Regions from separate parts of the Shewanella sp. KCT genome, predicted to be linked through region 1. Evidence: predicted binding sites of a transcription regulator. Region 1 holds the regulator's gene; each other region holds the start of a gene.
The links. The regulator sigma-54, encoded in region 1, starts transcription at its own class of promoters, with help from an activator protein. The targets are predictions, from matches to a motif close to GTTGGCACGNNNNTNGNNT.
Positions count from the first base shown of each region.

Region 2: AYI87_RS08530 (YggN family protein) is a predicted target of sigma-54. The motif match lies at 2,446-2,464, and genes of this name have one in related genera.
Region 3: fliE (flagellar hook-basal body complex protein FliE) is a predicted target of sigma-54. The motif match lies at 2,495-2,513, and genes of this name have one in related genera.

Region 1 is NZ_LVDJ01000008.1:158,692-164,319, forward strand. It holds gene mgtE (magnesium transporter) at 1-1,272, opposite strand, end outside; gene AYI87_RS13085 (HPr family phosphocarrier protein) at 1,373-1,648, opposite strand; gene rapZ (RNase adapter RapZ) at 1,641-2,489, opposite strand; gene ptsN (PTS IIA-like nitrogen regulatory protein PtsN) at 2,486-2,929, opposite strand; gene hpf (ribosome hibernation promoting factor) at 2,932-3,219, opposite strand; gene AYI87_RS13105 (RNA polymerase factor sigma-54) at 3,250-4,737, opposite strand; gene lptB (LPS export ABC transporter ATP-binding protein) at 4,872-5,603, opposite strand; gene lptA (lipopolysaccharide transport periplasmic protein LptA) at 5,600-5,628, opposite strand, start outside.
Region 2 is NZ_LVDJ01000004.1:339,570-345,197, forward strand. It holds gene trmB (tRNA (guanosine(46)-N7)-methyltransferase TrmB) at 245-961, shown strand; gene AYI87_RS08520 (YggL family protein) at 992-1,315, shown strand; gene glsB (glutaminase B) at 1,315-2,229, shown strand; gene AYI87_RS08530 (YggN family protein) at 2,540-3,370, shown strand; gene AYI87_RS08535 (LysR family transcriptional regulator) at 3,716-4,657, shown strand; gene AYI87_RS08540 (hypothetical protein) at 5,386-5,628, shown strand, end outside.
Region 3 is NZ_LVDJ01000017.1:49,739-55,366, forward strand. It holds gene AYI87_RS18845 (sensor histidine kinase) at 9-1,031, shown strand; gene AYI87_RS18850 (sigma-54-dependent transcriptional regulator) at 1,024-2,367, shown strand; gene fliE (flagellar hook-basal body complex protein FliE) at 2,567-2,899, shown strand; gene fliF (flagellar basal-body MS-ring/collar protein FliF) at 2,958-4,655, shown strand; gene fliG (flagellar motor switch protein FliG) at 4,648-5,628, shown strand, end outside.

The sequences.
Region 1 (5,628 bases):
ATCGACGTTAAACTTCTTCAGCAGCAGTGGGATACAGGCGCCGGCCAGACCGGCCACCGTCATGTTGATCAGCATGGCGCCGCCGATTAGTCCGCCCAGGGCGATGTCGCCCTTCCACAGCCAGACGGCGGCAAACACCAGCAAGGACCAGAGCAGGCCGTTGAGAAAGCCGATCGCCAGCTCCTTGCCGATCAGCCAGCGGGAGTTACTCTGGCCTATCTGTCCCAGGGCGATACCGCGGATCACCAGCGCCAGGGTCTGGTTGCCGGCGACGCCGCCCATACTGGGCACTATGGTCATCAAGATGGCGATGGTGGCAAACTGCTCCAGGGTGTTCTCGAACATGTTGCTGACCGAGGCGGCCAGCAGGGCCGCAAACAGATTGATGGTCAGCCAGAGGGAGCGCCTCAGGGTACTCTTGACCACAGGGCCGAAGGTATCTGTGTCATCGTCCATCCCCGCCATCCCCATCATGGAGTGTTCGGCGTCTTCACGGATCACGTCGACAATATCATCGATGGTGATACGCCCCAGCAGACGGTTGCTCTCCTCTTCGACCACGGGGGCCGAGACCCAGTCGTGACGCTCGAACAGCTGGGCGACTTCGCCGTCATCCATGCCCACGGGGATCCCTTCGAGATCGTCGTTCATGATCTCCCGCACCGAGGCGTTGGGGTCGCAGGTCAGCAGATCGGTAATGCGCACGCCGCCAAGCAGGCTGTCGCGCTTATCCACCACATAGAGGGTATCGGTGGCATCGGGCAGCTCGCCGCGGATCCTCAGGTAACGCAAGATCACATCTATGGTGACATCGGGGCGCACGGTGACCGTGTCCGTATTCATGATACTGCCGGCGGTGTCTTCCGGGTAGGAGAGGGCTTGCTCTACCCTGGCCCTGTCTTGCGCCGTCATCGACTGCAACACCTGATTGAAGACGCTGTCGGGCAGGCTACGCAGTATGTAGGCCAGATCGTCAGTGTCCATGCCTTCGGCCGCCTTGGCGACGCGCTCGGGACTCATCTGGGTGATCAGGGTATCTTTGAGCTCTTCGCCCAGTTCGTCGAGGATCTCTCCCGTGTGCTGCTGATCGATCAGTTGCCAGAGCACCTGACGGGTGCGCGGCGGCGAAGATTCCAGGATGAAGGCGATATCAGAGGCGGCCATGTCGTGCAGCATGCTGCGCACATGGACAAACATGCCGCTGCCTAAGGCTTGAGTGAGCTGATTAAGGCGTTGATCTGTGGTTTCACTATCTAACACTTCGATCGGCATAGCTCCTCCTTTGGCAGTTGATTGAACGGCTTGGGTGGTAGGCTTGTAAGTCTATGATAAGTATAGGACGAAATTAAGCGGGCACCGCAAAGCGAGCCGATTATACGGCCTCATCGAATTTGGCGTCAATAAGGGCGCTGATGGCATCCAGGGCTGCCTGGGCATCTTTGCCTTCGCTGGTGATGGTGATGGTTTTACCCATGCCGGTTTCGAGCATCAGGAGGCCGAGTACGCTGGCGGCGGAGGCCTGTTTATCGCCCTGGATCAGGGTGACCTCGGCGTCGAACTTGGCGGCGAGCACCGCCAGCTTGGTCGCCGCTCTGGCGTGCAGGCCCAACTTGTTGCAGATGGTCAGCTCGCGAGCCAACTTAGTCATGCTTTAGCTCTCGGTGGCGCGCCTGAACCTTATGCTTGCCCTTGTTGAACAGCTTGGCGAGCTGGTCGGTCACATAGACTGATCTGTGCTGGCCGCCGGTGCAGCCGATGGCGATGGTGAGGTAGCTGCGGTTGTTGCGCTCCAGGTGTGGTAACCAGGTTTCCAGCAGGTTTTCGATCTGCCAGATGAACTTGTTGACCAGGGGCTGCTGACTCAGAAACTGCTGCACAGGCTCATCCAGGCCGGTCAGAGGCCTTAGCTCAGGTTCCCAATGGGGATTGGGCAGGAAGCGCACGTCAAACATGAAGTCGGCTTCGGTCGGCATGCCATATTTAAAGCCGAAGGACTCGAAGTTGATCACCAGCTCCTTGTCGACCGTGCCCAGCAGGATCTCACGTACCTTGTCGCTCAACTCATAGATGTTGAGGTTAGAGGTGTCGATATAGTGATCCACGAGTTTGGCGATGGGGTCGAGCAGCTTGCCCTCGAGCTGAATTGCCTCCTTGAGGGAGACCTTAGAGCGTGACAGCGGGTGTAGTCTGCGGGTCTCGCTATAGCGCTTGAGCAGTACATTGTCGCTGGAGTTCAGGAAGAAGCTTAAGATTTCGGTATCTTTGGGGAGCTTGGCCAGCTGCTTTTCCAGCTGGATCTCTTCGCTGGGCATGTTGCGTACATCGACGCTGATGGCCACGAGATCGCTGCGTCCCTTGAGCTGCTCCAGCAGGGACTCCATCATCTGCAAGGGCAGATTGTCGACACAGTAGTAGCCTAGATCTTCTAGGACCCTGAGTGCGACGGATTTTCCCGATCCTGAGCGTCCGGATACCAAAACCAATTTCATTGGGTGATCACCTGATAGAGTTCGGATTCGTCTTGGGTCTTTCTTAGCTGCTTCATGATCGCCTTATCATTGAGCTTCTCGGCCATAGCGGCCAGGGTGCTAAGATGTTGCTCGCATTGATCTGCGGGCACCAATAACGCAAAAAGGATATCGACGGGCTGATTGTCAATGGCATCGAATGCGATTGGTTCAGCACATTTCACCAGTACGGCCACGGGTTGATCTATGTTAGTCAGCCGTCCGTGAGGAATCGCGATACCATTGCCTATACCTGTGCTGCCCATTTTCTCTCGAGCCAGAAGGCTTTCAAATATTTCTTGAGAGGAGAGGGTGGGGTACTGGACAGCGGCTAAGTCGCTGATAAGCTCCAGTACCTTTTTCTTACTGCCCGGAGTGGCGCAGGTGGTGCACTCCGGCCGCAGGATGGTACTCAGTTCCATCGTTAATGTTTAGTAAGCTTCTCTTTGTGTTTAATGACCTGACGATCGAGTTTGTCAATCAGGGAGTCTATCGCGGCATACATGTCCGCATGTTCGGATGTTGCGAACACTTCTCCGCCACGGAGATGTAACTTTGCCTCAACCTTCTGTTGCAACTTTTCGACATTTAATACAACGTGCACATTATTGATCTGATCGAAATGACGTTCAAGCTTTGTGAATTTCTCTTCGATGTAGCTTCGTAGAGATTGGGTGATCTCGATATGGTGCCCAGTCAGGTTTATTTGCATAAAGATAGTCCTCCAGTTTCCAGGTTTGTTTTATAAGCTCTTGCGCTGATTCGAGGGCGGTATAAGCATTGCCTCGCGATACTTGGCAATGGTGCGTCTAGCCACCTTAATACCCTGTTCGGCCAAGAGTTGAGCCATCTTGCTGTCGCTCAATGGCTTTTTCTGGTTTTCCGCAGCAACCAGCTTCTTGATGAAGGCACGTATTGCTGTTGAAGAGCACTCTCCGCCATCGTCGGTACCGACGTGACTGGAGAAGAAATATTTAAGCTCGAAGATCCCTCTCGGGGTATGCATATATTTTTGCGTGGTCACACGTGAGATGGTGGATTCATGCATCTCCACCGCCTCGGCGATGTCGTTCAGTACCATGGGCTTCATCGCCTCTTCGCCAAATTCGAAGAAACCTTGCTGGAAGTCGACGATACAGTTGGTCACCTTGAGCAGGGTCTCGTTGCGACTCTCCAGGCTCTTGAGGAACCATTTGGCTTCCTGCAGGTGACCGCGAATAAACTGGCCGTCCGCCTGACTCTTAGTGCTGCGGGCCATGGCGGCATACTGTTGGTTGACGTTGATCTTGGGCATGCTGTCTGGGTTGAGCTCGACTACCCAGCGTCCCTTCTTCTTGGTGACGGTCACATCTGGGATCACGTACTCGTCGCGGCTGGCGGTGATGGCGAGCCCTGGACGGGGATTCAGGGTCTGGATCAGGGCGATGGCATCCCTCAGCTCATCTTCCTTGAGCTTGGTCTTGCGCATCAGCAGGCGGAAGTCGCGTCCGGCGATGAGATCCAGGTGTTCCTTGATCAGCATGCGGGCGTTAGCGATGTGCGGCGTGTCGTCACTGTATTGGGCCAGCTGGATCGTCAGACATTCGCTGAGGTCGCGGGCCGCCACGCCAATAGGGTCGAAGTGTTGTACCCGTTTGAGCACCGCCTCGACCTCGTCGAGTTCGATCTCAGGGTCGCCCATGGCCTCGAGAATATCTTCACAGGTCTGGGTGAGGTAACCGCGCTCGTCGATAGCGTCGATGATGGCGGTAGCGATGGCCAGGTCGTTATCGGAAAAAGGGGTCAGGTTCTTCTGCCATTCCAGGTGTTCATACAGACCTTCGCTGGTCTCGCCCTGAAAAGGCATGTCGTCGTCGCGCATGGCGCCCGAGCTTGAGTTTGGCGAGGCGGTGTAGACCTCATCCCAGGTGGTATCCACCGGCAGCTCGTCAGGCATAGAGTCTTGAGTCAGGGCATCTGAGGTCTCGACCCCTGAGTTATCCTGGCTCGAATCCAGCTCTATCTTGTCGTCGTACTTGCTGTCGAAGCTGTCGCTGACGCTATCGTCTTGCAGCTCGATGCTGGCGCTCTCCTGCTCTTCATCCAACTCCAGTAGCGGGTTGGATTCTAATGCCTGCTGGATCTCCTGCTGCAACTCTAATGACGACAACTGCAACAGACGTATGGCCTGCTGTAGCTGGGGCGTCATGGTGAGATGCTGACCCATTTTGAGCTGAAGTGACGCTTTCATCGTACTGCTATTCCCTTGTTTCTAATTATAAAATGAGAAAGCTCTGGCTATATGTGCCGGACAAATATATCGGATAGTTCCTAAGGCCACAATTAACGCGTGGTTTTTCCTCTGTGGCCCCATTATAAGATTAACTATAGCTTGAATTGTTCACCTAAGTACACTGCTCGTACTTGCTGGTTGTCTAAGATTTCGGCGGGTGTGCCCTCGGCGATCAGATTACCATGGCTGACGATATAGGCTTTCTCACAGACATCTAATGTTTCGCGCACGTTATGGTCGGTGATCAACACCCCCAGGCCGCGATTCTTGAGCTGCTCAATGATCTTCTTGATGTCGATTACCGAGATGGGATCGACCCCGGCGAACGGCTCGTCGAGAAGAATAAACTTAGGGTTGGCGGCCAGCGCTCTGGCGATCTCCACCCGGCGACGTTCACCGCCCGAGAGCGCCATGCCGTGGCTGTCACGGATATGGGTAATATGAAACTCTTCCAGCAGGTGTTCCAGCTCCTCTTCGCGGCCATCGTTATTAAGATCGCTGCGGGTCTGGAGCACGGCCATGATGTTGTCCCGCACCGAGAGCTTACGGAAGATACTGGCTTCCTGAGGCAGGTAGCCTATGCCTTTGCGGGCGCGTAGGTGCATGGGGTCTAGCGTCAGGTCGTCATCGTCGATAAAGATGCGGCCCTTGTCGCTCTGTACCAGGCCGACGACCATGTAAAAGGTAGTGGTCTTGCCGGCGCCGTTTGGCCCCAACAGGCCGACGATCTGCCCGGTCTTTACCGTGAGGCTCACGTCTTGGACAACGGCACGACTCTTATAGCTCTTGGCGAGGTTCTCCGCCTTCAAGATCAGGTCTGTCATTGTTTTTCCTGTTCTGGTTTCTTCT
Region 2 (5,628 bases), on a different contig from region 1:
AAATGGCATCTCAAGGGCGCCATGGCTCGCACGCCGTGGGATAATTGGTATACTTTGGCAACATAGGGCTTGCCTTAGCGCAGTAACTTTGGATAATGCCCTTCTTTTTATAATTTTCCAATCATATAAGTGTCAGGATCCCGTGGGATCATATGAGTTTGTGAGTCGAGCCTAGAGTCGCTTGACGCTGACTTTTTCTCGGCGCTATATGGCCAACCAATGGCAGATCTGAGGCTGAAAAATAATGAGCGAAGTGACCACCGCAGAGTTTAACGAAGAGGGTAAATACCTTCGCAAAGTGAGAAGCTTTGTTTTACGAGAAGGACGTTTGACCAAGGGCCAGGCGCAGGCGATGGAGCAACAATGGCCTGTGATGGGATTGGACTACTCGCCCGAGCCTCTGGATCTGGTCAAGGTGTTTGGCCGCGAAGCCGATACCGTGCTGGAGATAGGGTTCGGCATGGGCGCCTCACTGGTTGAGATGGCTAAGGCGGCTCCCGAGCTTAACTTTATCGGTATCGAAGTTCACAAGCCTGGCGTAGGTGCTTGTCTTGCTGATGCGGCTGAGGCCGGCGTCACCAACCTGCGTGTGTTCCACCACGACGCCATCGAGGTGTTGGAAAACAGCATCCAAAGCGGCAGCCTGGCCAGAGTACAGCTATTCTTCCCAGATCCTTGGCACAAGAAGCGTCATCATAAGCGCCGTATCGTTCAGCCGGAATTTGCCGAGCTTATTCGCCGCTGCCTTAAGATAGGTGGTGTGTTCCACCTGGCGACCGATTGGGAAAACTATAGCGAGCACATGTTAGAGGTGATGAGCGCGGCGCCTGGCTATAAGAACCAGGCGCAGGATGGCGACTTTGTGCCCCGTCCCGATCATCGTCCGCTGACCAAGTTTGAGGCCAGGGGCCATCGTCTAGGGCATGGCGTCTGGGATCTGATGTTCGAGCGTACCGAGTAAGCTTAATTTCTATAAAAAGAGGGAATACACATGGCAACACGTAGTCGTCGTTTACGTAAAAAATTACGCATTGATGAGTTTCAAGAGTTCGGCTTCGATGTGAATTGGACCTTCGATGATTCGGTAAGCGAAGAGCAGATCGATGCTATCGTCGATCAGTTTATCGACCAGGTGATCGAGGTGAGAAAGCTGGGTTTCCACGGTGGCGGCCATAAAGAGTGGGAAGGCATCATCGCCACTCAAACTATCGGCAAGTGCACCGAAGAAGACAGGCAAGCCGTGAGTGACTTCTGGAAGAGTCAGCCGGTGAAAGATGTCGTGGTTAGCGAGCTTTACGATATCTGGTGGAACTAATGCCACAGAAGGACCTGCTCGAGACCATTATCGAGCAGGTGCGTCCTCTGCTGGGAAAGGGCAAGGTTGCCGACTATATTCCCGCCCTGGCCGAGGTGGACCCTACCAAGCTTGGGATCGCCGTGACCACAATCGATGGTCAAACCATAGGGGCTGGAGACTATCTCGAGCCCTTTTCGATCCAGAGTATCTCTAAGGTCTTTAGCCTCACGGTCGCTTTGACCCTGTATGAGGAGGCCGAGATCTGGTCCCGCGTCGGCAAGGAGCCCTCGGGGCAGTCCTTTAACTCCCTGGTGCAGATAGAGCTCGAGCGCGGAGTGCCGAGAAATCCCTTTATCAACGCCGGCGCTCTGATCATCGCCGATCTGTTGCAGAGCCGCCTCGGCGCGCCTAAGCATCATATGCTCGAGGTGGTCAGAAAGCTGAGCGCCAACGCCCATGTGATTTATGATAAGCGTGTCGCGGCCTCTGAATATGAGCACAGCGCCCGTAACGCGGCCATCGCTTACCTGATGAAGTCCTTCGGCAACTTTAATAACGATGTCGATAGGGTGCTGAGAAACTACTTTCACTACTGCGCGCTGAAGATGAGCTGCGCCGATCTATCCAAAGCCATGCTCTATCTGGCCAATCGAGGCCAGAGCCTCTCGGCAGAGCAGGTGGTCTCGCCCATACAGACACGTAAGCTTAACGCCCTGCTGGCCACATCTGGTCTGTACGATGGTGCGGGTGAGTTTGCCTATCGGGTCGGCATGCCGGGTAAGAGCGGCGTGGGCGGCGGCATCATCGCCGTGATCCCGGGCGATATGAGCATCTGTGTTTGGTCACCCGAGCTAGATAAGAACGGTAACTCTCTGGCGGGCACCGCCGCACTCGAGAAACTCTCCCAAGCCCTGGGCCGTTCTATCTTCTAACAGAGCGCCTGATTAGGCGCTCTTTCATTTAACTCTTTGCTTTGTTTTTATCTTTCTCTGCATTCTACTTTTCATGTCTTAGTTGTATTCGCGTCGATGGTGAAATTTACTAAAAACTGGTTGAAGGCTTTACTTTTGTTAGCCCATAGCCGACTTATAGTCTTGGTATATATCGTCATTTTTATCTAACCCATTGATTATATTCAATTAGTTAAAGTTGGCACGATACCTGTATTGTTAGTCATCAACGACACATGGTGCACCTTAAGCTTCTCATCATGTGATTTTCGATGACTTAAGGAATAAGAATATGAAGAAATTGACCGCATCTCTTGGACTGACAGCTTTTGTACTTGCCACCACCAGCGCCGCCTGGGCCGGTGAAGATAAAGATAACCACATCTCCTTTGGACGGGATGACAAACAGTGCGAGGTGAGCCTCAATTACGATGTTTCCGTCGAACCTAGCAAGTTGGTGGTCAGTGAGGCGAAGAAAGAAGTGTATCGCATCGAGCTTGGCCGTCTCTACGTTAATGGTGACAAGGTGGAGCTAAACGACAAGCAGCAGGCGTTGGTTAATCAATATGCCGGTGAGGTGTCAAAGCAGCTTCCTGAGGTGATCGACGTGGTGCATGACACAGTCGATATAGCCTCTACCGCCGTGAGCATGGCGCTCACGCCGCTGCTGGGTGACGCCGCCGGAGCCAAGATAGATGAGATGATGGATGGCATGTCGAAGCGCATCGACAAGGTTGCTTACCAAAATGGCGATAAGTTCTACCTGGGCGCCACCGAATCTTCTATCGAAGACACCTTTGGCAAAGAGTTCGAGCAAGAGATGGAGCAGCTGGTGCAGAGCTCTATCGGCAGCATGATGATGACTCTGGGTAGCGAGATGATGAAGGGCGACGGCGAGAGTTTCGAGGAGAAGATGAACGCCTTCTCGGCCAAGATGGACAAGGTGGGCGACGATATCGAAGCCCAGATTGAACAGCAGGCCACAGATCTCGAGGCGCGCGCCGATAAGCTGTGTGACAACTTCCAGCAGCTGGCGGCTCTAGAGTCTCAGATGCGCAGCGAAGTCCCGGCCCTACGTGACTATCCACTGGTGAGCGCTAAGCAACAAACCCTGCGGGAATAGCCCGCAAACGATTTCCTCTGGCATAGCAACATCCACATTTCCCTGCACTTACCTTGGGTGCAGGGCTTTTTTTATTCTGGGCCTGCATTTGTTATGACTTTTCCTCCACTCCTAACTGGGTGTATAGTGGCTAGAAAATAGGTATTAGAATCAAAGAGCAAATCTTTGGTATACTTGTAAAAAATAATAACAATGCTGGCGAAATTTCGATAACGAAATGGCTAACAGTCTGACTCTACTCTTAAAATAATCTGCATAGTCAAGGGGATAACTTCGCACTTAGGAGGTATCTCTATGATTTATAATTGGTATTTATAGGGTCGCAAACACCTTAAGGCTATTTAAATGTTAGAACTTTTAGAACCTATTGCAATTTTTACTCATGTTGCTCGCGCTGGGAGCTTTAGCTCTGCCGCGCGAAAATTGGGGATTTCTAAATCAAAGGTCAGTACTCAGGTTGCCGACCTTGAGCATAAATTAGGTGTTCAGCTGATACAGCGTACCACTCGGAGTCTGAGTTTAACCGAGGCCGGACAGCTGCTTTATGCCCAGGGTGAAGAGTTGCTTCGCGATGCCGATCAGGCAGTCGCCAGCGTACACAATCTCAACGATGCCACGCGCGGCGTACTCAAGGTGGGGATCTCCCAATCCTTCGGTACCATGCACATCATTCCAGCCTTACCAGATTTTATGGCCAGACACCCTGAGTTGGAGCTACAGGTTAGCCTGTTGGACCATAAGGTTGACGTGGTCAGTGAGGGCTTAGATCTCCTGTTGACCATGTCTGAGCAGCTGCCGCTTGGCATGGTGGCCAGACCCCTGATGAAGTGTCAGTTCCTGTTGGCGGCATCTCCCGAGTATGTGGCCAAGCATGGTTATCCTGAGCGTCCAGAGCAGCTGGTGGACCATAACTGCCTTGTGTATCACGGCGAGTGGCATGAGCACAGCGTGTGGCAGTTTAAGAAGGGTGACGATTACTGTGAAATTGGCGTATCGGGTAACTTCAGGGTCGACAACGCGCCTGCGCTTAAGTCCGCCGCGGTGAGCGGCCTGGGTGTGGTGTATCTTGCCAGTTACCTGCTTGAGAATGAGATAGAGAAGGGCACCCTGGTTCCCTTATTGCCAGAATGGCAGTTGACCCACCATCTGCCATTGCAGGCCGTTTACCCAAGACGTAAACACCTGGCACCTAAGGTGAGCGCCTTTATCGACTTCATTAAGGATCATATCGGTTCACCACCATATTGGGACGAGCCATACGCCGCCCTTTATGCCCAGCGTAAGTAGCAGGATGTGGCTGAAAAAACAGCATTTTATCCATGTTGCTGTTAAGGTCTTTACGATTTTCAGTTATCAATAACTTAAAAACATTGTTCTGATAACAAGACGATAACCCCCGGTATTTTTGATGTCGGGGGTTATCTTTTTATAATCATATAGTTGCACTGGTATTACCTCTCTGTTTTGCGATGACTTATTTAGCTTGAGCTAAAGCTTGAGAGGAATTCACGTTGCAGTCTGTTCTTAATTTAATACAATGGTGGCAGTTGATATCGGGATGACCTGAATCAGTTAGCCGAGCCAGAGAATGACCCCTCTCTCGTTTGGTTACACAGGTCGGCGTTACTGCAATCTTGAATCAATGCTGGCAGCGGTTTAAGAACTAAAACAATGCTAGCCTTAAAACCATCATCCTAGTTTTGGTTTACCCCAGCAAAGATTGCTGGGGTATTTTTCTTTTAGGGCCTTGGATTATTAAGCGTCCAGATCTCCGCCCAATCTTTTCCTGTCGCTTTCGCCTTCTGTCATAGTGCTCTGGCTTTGACCAAGCATCTTCATCTTGCCGAATTAGCGTCTTATTACTGAAAAATAAAGATAGTTTAATGCGCTGTGCATGGTATCTGAGTATTACTCAGGGTATCGTGCTGATATTGTTTAATTCAGCTCGTTTCGTGTATGAGGCATTGCATAAAGGGCATGGCGCGATGAGTGTGAAGCGAGATAAAGGGAAGTCTATGGCGCGTAAGATCTTATTGTTGATTGTGGGTTTGCTGGTTCTAGTGGTGCTGGCGGGTGTCTATCGTTTTAATTTTACAAATGACGATCTCTATGTGGTTAAGGAAGATGGCAGTGTCATCCCCTTAGATGAGGATGTCGATAAGGTGATGCTTACCCTCTTTAGCATCAAGACCCATAAGGCTTGGTCTATCAAGCTGCCCGAGTCTCAGGCCGAGGTGAGACTCACCAGTATCAGCCTG
Region 3 (5,628 bases), on a different contig from region 1:
CCCAAGTCATGGGTGGTGAGGTGGCAAACGATGCCATCTCCAGCCGCATGGAACATATACTCCAGGCCATGCCATCGGGTGTAGTGATCCTCAATGGTGATGGTGTGGTGACAGATGCTAATCCCGTTGCCGTGCAATTGCTAGGGCAGCCCCTGGCGGGCATGCGCTGGTTACAGGTGATCAACCGTGCCTTTTCGCCCCAAGATGACGACGGTCATGAGGTCTCGTTGAAGAACGGTCGTCGGGTTAAGCTGGCGATTACGCCGCTAACGCCCGAGCCTGGTCAGCTAATCGTCTTGACCGACTTGACCGAAACCCGTCTGCTGCAGAAGAATCTCTCACATCTGCAACGCCTCTCGGCCTTAGGTAAGATGGTGGCCAGCCTTGCCCACCAGGTGCGAACACCTTTGTCGGCGGCCCTACTCTACGCCGCGAACCTGGGGAGCCCTAAGCTGACCCAGGCCTCAAGGGAGCGTTTTCAGGGCAAGCTTATCGACAGACTCAACGAACTGTCGCAACAGGTGGATGACATGTTGCTGATGGCCAAGGGGCGTCAGCAGGAATTGACCGAAGTTTGCAACATGCGGCAGGTGATGAGTAGCGTGATGGCCAACTGCGAACCTATCGCCGAGCGTAAGGGTTGCCAACTGCATCTTAAGCTAGACACTCACTTGCGCTTTAAGGCTAATCCGGCGGCGCTCAGCTCGGCGATCAACAATCTTGTTATGAACAGTATCGAGGCCGGGGCCAGTCAGATCTGGCTTAATGCCCAAGACGAGGCAGGGACTGTCGCCTTCGAGGTAGTCGACAACGGTAAGGGGCTCGATGCCAACATGCAGGAGAAGGTGTTAGAGCCTTTCTTCACCACTAAGGCCCAAGGGACTGGTCTGGGCTTAGCGGTAGTGCAGACGGTTGTGGCAAATCATCAGGGCCGCTTGCAACTCAATTGTATCGCGGGAAAGGGATGTCGCGCCTCGTTTAACCTGCCGGTTGTTTCGGCCGATTCTGGGCTGGAGGTAAGCCATGGCTGAAGCCAAGATATTACTCGTTGAAGATGATGCGGCGCTGCGCGAAGCCCTAGTCGATACCTTGTTGCTGGCGCAGTATGAATGTGTCGATGTGGAATCGGCCGAGGCGGCCATCGTCGCGCTCAAGGGCCAGGAATTCGACATGGTGATCAGCGACGTGCAGATGGAGGGGATAGGCGGCCTAGGGCTGGTGAACTATCTTCAGCAGCATAACGCCCAGGTGCCCATCTTATTGATGACGGCTTTTGCCACCATAGACAGTGCAGTAAGCGCCATTAAACTCGGCGCGGTGGACTATCTTGCGAAACCCTTCGCGCCAGAGGTCCTGCTCAACCAGGTGTCTCGTTATCTCAAACCTAAGCTTATCGAAGATCAACCTGTGGTGGCCGATGAGCGCAGCCTGGCGCTCCTGGCGCTGGCACAGAAGGTGGCTCAGTCCGATGCTTCCGTGATGATCATGGGGCCGAGTGGCTCGGGTAAAGAGGTGCTTGCCCGCTATATTCATCAACACAGCCAGCGTGCCAGCGAGCCGTTTGTGGCAATCAACTGTGCGGCAATTCCTGAAAACATGCTCGAAGCCACACTGTTTGGCTACGAGAAGGGGGCCTTTACCGGGGCCTATCAGGCCTGTCCCGGTAAGTTTGAACAGGCTCAGGGCGGCACCTTGCTGCTCGATGAGATCTCCGAGATGGATCTGGGGCTGCAAGCTAAGCTGCTCAGGGTATTACAGGAACGGGAAGTCGAGCGACTCGGCGGCCGTAAGACGATCAAACTCGATGTGCGAGTGCTGGCGACCTCTAACCGTGACCTTAAGGCGATGGCGACCAAAGGCGCTTTTAGGGAAGATCTCTATTATCGCATCAATGTGTTCCCGCTGACTTGGCCGGCGCTGCATCAACGCCCGGCGGATATCTTGCCACTTGCTAGACACCTGGTGTTGCGTCATGCCAAGGCTGCCGGTTTAGTTGTGGCGCCAAGCCTGGACGATCAGGCAAGCAGGCGTCTATTGGGCCACAGGTGGCCGGGCAACGTGCGAGAGCTGGACAACGTGGTTCAGCGCGCCCTGATCTTACAGTCAGGCGACACCATCTGCGCCAAGGATATCGTCATCGATACTCAGGATGTGATGCTGGAGTCCACCTTTGAGAGTGAAAAGATCGCCGAGCCCGAGGGGCTGGGGGATGAGCTCAAGGCACAGGAACATGTGATCATCCTAGAGACCCTCAATCAGTGTAACGGCAGCCGCAAGCAGGTAGCCGAAAAGCTGGGGATCAGCGCCCGCACCCTGAGATATAAGATGGCGCGTATGCGCGACATGGGCATTCAGATCCCTGCCTGATAGGCGTAACCGTTTTGGTCTATTTGCGTTAGTGAAGGAAGCAAACCGTTGCTTTAGAGCCAGCATATCTCACCTGAACTCTTTGAAGCCGACACCCAATAATCTGGGTTTGTCGGCTTTTTCTATTTTTGGCAAACATATTGCATTGGTCTGAATAAGAATAGATTTCGTCAATTTCACGACGATAGCGGAGGCCAAGATGCAGATAGGTGCCAATTCATTACTGCAAGAGATGCAGACACTCACGGGCGAAATTAAGCCTAATGGGATCACGCCTAATATCACCCAGCAGGTGGCGAACACCAGTGGTAGCGACTTTGGTAGCCTCTTGTCTGAAGCTGTGGGCAATGTCAATGCGCTGCAGGCCACCTCATCTTCGCTGCAGACACGTCTGGATATGGGCGATACCCGGGTGACCCTGTCAGATACTGTGATCGCCAGAGAGAAGGCCAGCGTGGCATTCGAGGCCACCGTTCAGGTGCGCAACAAGCTGGTGGAAGCCTACAAAGAGATCATGAGTATGCCTGTCTAGGCATGGACTCCCTAAAGATTAAGAAAGATAACGGCAGGTATTTATCGTGAGCACAGATATGGTAGTCGGAACTGGCGCTGGCACAACACAGGATATGTTGGCAGGCGGCGTACAAGAAGAACATAAGCCAAGCGGCGGTATGTTTGGCGGTGTCGACATGCTCAGACAGATCACCATGATCCTGGCGTTGGCTATCTGTCTGGCGTTGGCCGTCTTCGTCATGTTGTGGGCCCAGGAGCCCGAATACCGCCCTCTGGGTAAGATGGATACCCAGGAGATGGTGCAGGTCCTTGATGTGCTGGACAAGAACAAGGTCAACTATCAGATCGATGTCGACGTGCTTAAGGTGCCGGAAGATCAGTACCAAGACGTTAAGATGATGCTGAGCCGCGCCGGTATCGATAATTCACCTAACCGTGACGATTACCTCTCTAAAGACAGCGGCTTTGGCGTGAGCCAACGCATGGAGGCCGCCAGACTCAAAAACAGTCAGGAGCAAAACCTGGCGCGCACCATCGAAGAGTTAAAGAGCGTCAGTCGCGCCAAGGTGATCCTGGCCATTCCTAAAGAGAACGTGTTTGCCCGTAATCGCTCCAAGCCAAGCGCGACCGTGGTGGTTAATACCCGCCGTGGCGGTCTGGGTCAGGAGGAGGTCGATTCCATCGTAGATATCGTTGCCTCGGCGGTGCACGGTCTCGAGCCGACTCGGGTTACTGTGACCGACGCTAACGGTCGCCTGCTAAACTCAGGCAGTCAAACTGCAGGTTCGGCCAGAGCCAGACGCGAGCTCGAGCTGGTGCAGCAGAAAGAAGCCGAATACCGCAGCAAGATTGAATCGATTCTGATGCCGATTCTGGGGCCGGAAAACTTTACCGCCCAGGTCGACGTGAACATGGACTTCACCTCGGTCGAGCAGACCGCCAAGCGTTATAACCCGGATCTGCCCGCGGTGCGCAGCGAGATGACGGTTGAGAATAACTCTACCGGCGCCAGCACAGGTGGCATCGCCGGTGCGCTGAGCAACCAGCCGCCGATGGAAGCCAATATTCCTCAGCAGGCCACCGGCACTAGCACTCAGGAGCAGACCCTGCCGGGTTCCAGCCACAAGGAGGCGACCCGTAACTATGAGCTAGACACCACCATCAGCCATACCCGCCAGCAGGTGGGGGTGGTCAGACGGGTTAGCGTGTCGGTGGCGGTCGATTTCAAGACGGGACCTGCCGGTGAAGACGGTCAGGTGACCCGGGTCGCTCGCACAGAGCAGGAGCTGAGCAACATTCGCCGCCTGCTAGAAGGGGCCGTAGGTTTCAATACCCAACGCGGCGACATGATAGAGGTGGTCACAGTTCCCTTCATGGATCAACTGGTGGAAGAGGCGCCGGCGCTGGCCATCTACGAGGAGCCTTGGTTCTGGCGAGCCATCAAGCTGGTGATGGGCGGTCTAATCATCCTGGTGCTTATTCTGTTCGTGGTGCGCCCTATGCTCAAGCGCCTTATCTACCCAGATGGTCAGAAGATGCCGGATGCGCCATCTTTGGGTGATGAGTTAGCGGAGATTGAGGATCAGTATGCCGCCGATACCCTTGGCATGCTCAATCGTCCCGATGCGGAATACAGCTACGCCGATGATGGGTCAATTTTGATACCGGATCTGCATAAAGACGATGATATGATAAAGGCCATACGTGCATTGGTGGCCAACGAGCCTGAGTTGTCTACGCAAGTCGTCAAGGGATGGTTACAAGAAAATGAGTAAAGACAAAGAGATCGACACAGCTAACGGTGAGTTCAATACCAAAGATCTGACCGGTATCGAGAAGACAGCCATCCTGCTACTCAGCCTTAGCGAAGCCGACGCCGCGTCAATCTTAAAACACCTCGAGCCTAAGCAGGTGCAAAAGGTGGGTATGGCCATGGCGGCCATGAAAGACTTCGGCCAAAACAAGGTGATAGGCGTACACAAGCTGTTTCTGGAGGAGGTACAGAAATACTCCTCCATCGGCTTTAACAGCGAAGAGTTCGTGCGTAATGCCCTAACCGCCGCCCTGGGTGAAGATAAGGCGGGTAATCTTATCGAGCAGATCATCATGGGTGGTGGTGCAAAGGGCCTAGAGTCACTCAAGTGGATGGACGCCCGTCAGGTGGCCACCATCATTCAGAACGAACACCCGCAGATCCAGACGATTGTGCTCTCCTATCTCGAGCCGGATCAGGCCGCCGAAATTTTTGCTCAGGCACCGGAAAATACCCGTCTCGACTTGATGATGCGTATCGCCAACCTCGAAGAGGTACAACCGGCGGCGCTGCAAGAGCTTAACGACATCATGGAGAAACAGTTTGCCGGTCAGGGCGGCGCACAGGCAGCGAAGATGGGCGGCCTGAAGGCAGCGGCCAACATCATGAACTACCTGGATACTGGCGTCGAAAGCCAGCTGATGGAGACGCTGCGCGAGACCGACGAAGAGATGGCGCAGCAGATCCAAGATCTGATGTTTGTCTTCGAAAACCTGGCAGATGTCGACGACATGGGTATTCAAACCTTGCTGCGTGAAGTGCAGCAGGATGTGTTGATGAAGGCCCTCAAGGGGGCAGACGATCAACTCAAAGAGAAGATCCTCGGCAACATGTCCAAGCGTGCTGCCGAGCTGCTTAAAGACGATCTCGAGGCCATGGGGCCAATACGGATCAGCGAAGTGGAAGTGGCTCAGAAGGAGATCCTCTCTATTGCT